3 regions of the Brevibacterium koreense genome follow, and region 3 is predicted to be linked to each of the others. Evidence: predicted binding sites of a transcription regulator. Region 3 holds the regulator's gene; each other region holds the start of a gene.
What was found. The regulator LexA, encoded in region 3, represses DNA repair genes until DNA is damaged. The targets are predictions, from matches to a motif close to TCGAACANNTGTTCGA.
Positions count from the first base shown of each region.

Region 1: a site for LexA is predicted at 1,070-1,085, ahead of AAFP32_RS09880 (HNH endonuclease signature motif containing protein). Genes of this name have one in related genera too.
Region 2: a site for LexA is predicted at 1,369-1,384, ahead of AAFP32_RS09145 (DUF222 domain-containing protein). Genes of this name have one in related genera too.

Region 1 is NZ_CP158281.1:2,139,408-2,141,677, forward strand. Features, by position in the region: gene AAFP32_RS09875 (MATE family efflux transporter) at 1-855, opposite strand, end outside; gene AAFP32_RS09880 (HNH endonuclease signature motif containing protein) at 1,130-2,270, shown strand, end outside.
Region 2 is NZ_CP158281.1:1,966,521-1,968,790, forward strand. Features, by position in the region: gene AAFP32_RS09145 (DUF222 domain-containing protein) at 88-1,365, opposite strand; gene ruvC (crossover junction endodeoxyribonuclease RuvC) at 1,740-2,270, opposite strand, start outside.
Region 3 is NZ_CP158281.1:2,277,587-2,279,856, reverse strand. Features, by position in the region: gene AAFP32_RS10450 (ATP-dependent DNA helicase) at 1-585, shown strand, start outside; gene lexA (transcriptional repressor LexA) at 677-1,432, opposite strand; gene AAFP32_RS10440 (LysM peptidoglycan-binding domain-containing protein) at 1,667-1,999, shown strand; gene AAFP32_RS10435 (histidinol-phosphate transaminase) at 2,033-2,270, shown strand, end outside.

The sequences.
Region 1 (2,270 bases), 140 kb from region 3:
GGCCTGACCGGCAATGGCCAGTGAGTCGAGGGCGAGCGCGAGGGAGAAGAAGATGCTCTGTGCGACTTGGATCGCGGCGAGTTCGGCCGTTCCCATAGCCGTGGCGAGGAAGACGAGGATGATCAGAGCCGCGCGCAGGGAGGCATTGCGCACCAACAGCCACCCGGAGGTCTTCGCCGAGGAGAGCACCCCCGCCCAGTCTGGCCGGAATGTGGCGTGGAATCGTCGTGCCGCCCTGATCGAGATCGCTACGTAGACGGAGCACATCCCCGCTTGGGCGATGACTGTTCCCAGAGCCGAGCCTGCGACCCCCATATCGAGGCCGTAGATGAAGAACGCATTCAGTCCGATGTTGGCGATGCATCCGATTGCCGCCACCAAGAGAGGTGTGCGCGTGTCCTGAAGCCCGCGCAGGAGCCCGGTGGCGGCGATGACGACGAGCATGAAGGGCAGGCCCCACCAGGAAATGGCGAGATAGGAGTGCGCACCCGCAGCGATGTCGGCACCGGGCCCGAAAGCGGCGATCAGCTGCTTGAGCAGAGGCAGTCCGATGGCCAGCAGCACGACCGAGGTGCACAGAGCGAGCCAGATCCCGTCGAAGCCCGCGTTAATGGCGCCGGGGCGGTCTCCCGCACCCATGCGCCTGGCGACCCTTGGCGTGGTGGCGTAGGCGAGGAAGATCATCAGTCCGAGGACGGTCTGCAGAATTGTCGACGCGATCGCCAACGATCCCAGAGCACCAGCACCAAGATGGCCGACCATGGCCGTGTCGGAGAGCAGGAATATGGGTTCGGCAATCAGCGCTCCGAGGGCCGGAAGTGCCAAACGGAGAATGTCTTTGTCGATCGCTGCCACGGATCGAGTCTAACGAATCGCTGGCTCTCCTCCTCATGTCAGTGGCGGATGAGATCATATGACAACAAAGACGATATTTGATCACGCTAGAGGCTACATGGACTTCCATCCTGTGTCCTGATGATCGAAATATTCCTCTGATCTATTATAAAATCATCGATTTCCCTCTGTTATTCGAATATCTATAGCCTTCAGTTCTATTCTTAGTTATACTTTGAATAGTTGCTCGCGCCATCAAACAGACTCCACGAAGCGGTGGAGAGGAGGCAACGCGATGAAGCACATGAACGACGACAGTTCGCACTACCGTGTGCGCTCGGACGGCTCGCGCTCGTCAGCCTTCAGCGGCCGTTGCCTCGATATCGACGAAGATTCGCCATTCAACGATCTGTCAGCTGTCTACGCGTGCAGCGACCAGGCACAGTTTGCGGCTCTGGACGCAACCAGCGGCATCTTCGTCCGAGAGGTTGCGCATTACCTCGGCCTTGCCGGACCTGACCTGACGATTCCATACGACTTCGCACCACTTGCGGAGACCGTGCGCCGACGCAGCGGCCGCAAACGACGCAACGGCACTTCGGCCACGAGTACCAGCGACAGCGCTGGTTACGGTGAGAACGCCGATCACGAGACTGCTGCGCCCATAGGCGGGCACACTCCCACCTCGAGCCGCAAGAAGGACCGCGGAGCGGGGCGAAGGATGCGCCGTGAACAGCGGGAGGCTCGAGAACACCCCGAGCAGCTGCCGGACTTCCCTGCATTCAGCCCCACGTCGACGTTCAACGGTTGGACACATCAATACGCTTGGGCTGAAGACATCAGCGAGTACTCGGCGCTTCTCGGTGCCACCACGTCTGGAGCCTATAAGCACATCACCTCTGCGATGACACTGGTACACGGGCTTCCGAAGTTCCACCAGCGGTGCAGCGACGGCGACTTCACCATTGAACATGTGGCATTCGTGACCCGTCGCTGCAGGGACGTCGCGTTCAGATACCTACCGAGCATTGATGACTATTTGGCCGACAGGCGTGCAGACATCACAATCGAAACGTTCAAACGCTCTCTGACGCTGAAGATCGCAGCGACCCAACCAGCAGAGGAGACGCTTGAGAAGGTCGCAGTCCGCCGCCGGGTCGACATCAGCACGGGTGACGACGGGACCGCTTACCTCACCCTCACCGGTCCGGCCCCAGAACTCCACGCCTGCTATAGAAGGGTCGAAGCATTCGCTCGAGCCGTCTACAAGGGAAACACTGCTGCATTCGGCGACCAGCTCATGCCCGGGGAGTCATTCGACGACGATCGCGGCATCGATGCGCTCATGCTCGACATATTCACTCGCACCCGACCACAGCTGAAACTTCGGATCACCAGCAACAACACCACAACGGGCGACACGTCGAGCACCGACT
Region 2 (2,270 bases), 310 kb from region 3:
ATCCAGTCCGGGTGGCCCTCGGGGAGATCATGTGGCAACGGTGCGTCCGAGACTCCCCCTGCCAGAACGGCGCGAAATATGTCGAATTCAGGCTCGGCAGGCCCCTCGTCCTTCGCAGCAGTACGCGTGCCACGTGTTGTACGCGTAACACCTGTTGTGCGCGCCATCGTGAGTCTGCCGACCACCCGTCGAACCCGGCGTGCACTGTACGTTTTCCGAATTGCCACCCGGCAGAGTGCGGGAGGTCAGCAGTCCGTTGAGGATTCCTCCTGAGACTGCGTCTAAGATGCCACTGAGATCCCAGTAGCCGTCATCCCGGGCTCGCACGTTGACGCGACAACGCGAGCGATCGGGCGGAAGCTTCGGTTCCTCTCCATCCGGGTCAATCCGGTCCAGAATCGTACCGAAGATCGTTTTCAAGTCTGAAACTCGAACACGCGGTGCTTTCTCCACTAGGTCCGCTTCGACTTTGTCGCGAACGGTGGAGGATATCCAGATCGGCAGTTTGGAGAGACAGTCGTTGATCGTGGTCGCCTGACCAGCTGAGAGCACTCCCGAGTGCAGGGCTTTGGCAACGACCGGGTTGACGGGTTCTCTGGCTTGGCCCGTCATGTATACGCGGCTGCCAAGGTTCTTCGCAAGCTCGGCACGTCGGTTGGCCTCATACCCGGTCAGGTTCAACCGGGCTTGGACCAGCGCCTTCGTCGTCTTCGCTCCGTAGTCGGTGGGTGTCCCGCACCGTTCATAGACCGACAAAGCGACGGCCGACATCGCTTCGAGAACGCGAGTGGCGGTTTCGATCCCGTTGACGACCGTCATCGCGTGATCGGGCCCGAGGGGGCGTTCGAGTCTCAGCAGTGCGTCTTTGAGGACACTGAGATCACCGATGCTGCGAGTCAGCTCAGGGGCAAGTCGGTCGAGGTCGCGCCATTCGGCATCCGACAGAAGTGGATGCAACACGTCGGCAGTCGAGTCACATTCGTCGGCAGTCGCGTACCGGTCGGTGCCACCGCCATCAATATGCGTTCCAGAATCGGCGGGAGGAACTCGCTCATCGGCTTGGGCGCCCTCGGTGCCGTGCCCGTCAGAATCGTCATTGTCGTGGTCGTCGACGGGCGTCGCTGGAACCGCTGCGATCGAATCGAGTCTCCCGGCCAAAGGATTGCCCGTCAGGTCCATTCCGGCGGCCTCAAGCTGCTCACGAAACGTTGTCGGCTCCGACACCGACAACGATTCACCTTGGCCAGCGGCGGTCTCCCCCGCAGGTGCGCCAGGTACCTGCGGGTTTTTTGCAGACTCGCCCGCGGCGGTGCCAGGTGAGCGCTTACCGCTCTTTCCTGGTGTCCGGTCGGGGGTGAGAGTCATCGTCTGAGCATCCGTTCGTCAACAACGTTGTTGCGTTTATAGTTCTATGATATACACTCCAACGCACTCTGCATAGAGGGATACTCGATTTGATACATTCTATATTCATCGTATTCTATGTTGTTCTATTCTTCTTCAGCAGCATCCATGGTCTGCCAGAAAGGATTAGAACTGCGAACACAGAATGACGAAAAACCATCAGGACAGCTCAGTGGCTACCTCGCCGACAGCCGCGTTCGCACACAAGGCCTGAGGCACAAAAGAACCGTCACACCTGTTTCGCACTGCGAAATGGAATGACGGTGAAGTGTCGGAGTGGGGTGCCGGAGTGACGGCGAAGCGGAGAGACTGCGGGGCACCCAACCGCGACGACACTACTTGGAATTGCGAAGGGCCTTGGCCCACTGCTCCTGTGCCTTCGTCAGACCTGCGCCTTGGCGACCAGCGCTCTTGCGCTCATTCAGGTCCTTGTTCGCTCCGGGTGTCGATTGCGCACTGAGGGCCCCGCGCCACGAGTGGCAGATGGCAATCGCGAGAGCATCCGCGGCATCGGCGGGCTTCGGCGCGGCGTCGAGCTCGAGTATCCGAGTCACCATGTTCGTGACCTGCTTCTTATCAGCTCGTCCCGATCCGGTGATGGCGGCTTTGACCTCGGAAGGCGTGTGCATCGCCACCGGCAGTCCGCGTCTCGCGGCAAGTCCCATGGTCAGGCCCGAGACCTGTGCGGTGCCCATGATCGTGGAGACATCGTTGCGGGCGAACACTCGCTCGATGGCTACGACATCGGGACGGTAAGCGTCCAACCAGCTGTCGAACGCCTCGGCGAGGGCGCCCAGACGCAGGTCCACGGAATCTGTGGACGGCGTGCGGAGCACATCGACTGAAACCATTGCGACCTTGCGGGC
Region 3 (2,270 bases):
CGCAGCGGCCTGAGCGAACAGGCATTGGATGAGCTTGAAGCACTGGTCACCGCGTCAAAGGGTGGAGCGCTGGGACTGTTCTCCTCACGTGCGGCCGCGAACGCCGCAGCGGAACATCTGAGAGCGAAACTGGACGTCCCGATCCTGCTCCAAGGCGATGACGGACTGCCGTCTCTCGTCTCTCAATTCACCGCAGATGACCGTGCCTGCCTGTTCGGCACCATGTCACTGTGGCAGGGAGTGGACGTACCGGGTAGGACCAATCGTCTCGTCATCATCGACAGACTTCCGTTCCCACGACCCGATGACCCCCTGATGCAGGCGAGGTCAAGAGATGCCGACGATCGGGGAGTCAACGGGTTCATGGCCGTCAGCGCCACTCATGCCGCACTGCGCCTGGCCCAGGGCGCGGGCCGCCTCATCCGGTCGACCTCCGACAGGGGAGTCGTGGCGGTCCTCGACTCACGCCTGCGCTCGGCTCGATACGGCGGCTACCTGGTGAATTCGATGCCTACAATGTGGCCGACGACGGATGCGGCACTCGTGAAGAGCAGCCTTGGACGCCTGGCGACGACCGAGAGCTGATCGGAGCCTGAAACGCACTGTGCCCCCGACCGAGAACGGTCGGGGGCACAGTCCGTTGGAAACTGAGCGACGGGAGGCCCTGGGGGACTTGTCAGAGGCGGCGAATGACCGACACGACGAGACCCATGATCTGGGCATAGCTGCCGTCGATCGGTTCGTAGTCCTTGTTGTGGGGGAGCAGCCACTGGTGCCCGGCCTTGCGCTTGAGGGTCTTCACTGTGGCTTCCCCATCGAGCAGCGCAGCGACGATCTGACCGTTGTCTGCGGTGTGCTGCTTGCGCACGACCACCCAGTCGTCGTGACAGATGGCAGCTTCGATCATCGAGTCGCCGACGACCTTGAGCAGGAACATGTCACCCGAGCCGACGACCTGGGTCGGCAGAGAGAAGACGTCGTCGACTTCCTGCTCGGCCAGAATGGGCCCGCCTGCGGCGATGCGACCAACCACCGGCACCTGGACGGTGTTGTTGGCCAGCTCCTCGTATTTGGCGCGCTCCGCCTCTTCTTCTTCGAAGGGGTTGACCACCTCGATGGCCCGCGGACGCTTCGGGTCTCGGCGGACATAGCCGAGGCGTTCGAGCTGCGAGAGTTGGTGGGCCACGCTGGAGAGTGAGGCGAGCCCGGCAGCTTTGCCGATCTCGCGCATGCTCGGCGGGTAGCCGTTGGTGACGACCGCGCGTTCAATGGTCTCAAGGACCAGCCGCTGTCGCGGGGTCAGACGAAAATCGCCCTCACCGGTGGAGCCTTCCGGAATCGAGACATCCACGTCATCGCTGCGGGCGGCCGCGATCTCGCTGGCGACGTCCTCATTGCGGGGACGGCCCCTCCCTCGTTTGTTCTGAACCATTGCTCGTTCCCCTTCGTTCTATTCCCGCCGGCCTCACCGCTTGATCCTCACGTCGAGAATTCTCGTGTCAGTGCCGCCTGAGATGGTTCTATCAGACCAATCAACAACGCTGGTTCCCCCTCATTGTCGCATAAATGTTCGAGTTGGACTGGACATATGTTCGATTGGCATGTTGAATAGAACAGACGTTCTACCTATTACGGGTGGAATCGTACGAAGGAAAGAGGTTAATCGATGTCTGCACAGAACCAGGAACTGCGTTTCACCACTCGTGGACGCCAGGCGATGCGTCTGCTTCGGACCATGGTGTGCGCTTTCGTCATCGTCGGCGGAGCATTCTTCGTCGCCACGCAGTCGTTCTCGGCCGCAGCCGGAGCAGAGGCCGAGGACATCGGGATCGACGCCGAAGCAGTCGTCGTCGGTGAAGGAGAGTCACTGTGGGCCGTTGCTGTGGACCTCGGGCTCGACCGTGACACTCGCGATGTCGTGTCTGACATCGCCGACATCAACCATCTGTCCTCGCCTGTGGTGCACCCGGGTCAGACCTTGGATGTGCCCCAACGCTAGACTGATGCGGTGGGAAATAACGAGTCTTTGCCAGTGCGTTCTGACCTAGTCGGCCTCAAGCCCTATGGGGCTCCGCATCTGGACGTGCCGGTGCAGCTGAACGTCAACGAGAACGCCTATCCGATTCCGGATGTGGTCGTCGAAAGCATGCGATCGGCTGTTGACGGGCACTTCGCCGGACTCAATCGCTACCCCGATCGTGAGTTCGAGGAACTGCGTGAACATCTGGTCACCTATCTGCACGGAGTCAATGACCGAGCCGGTCAGACCG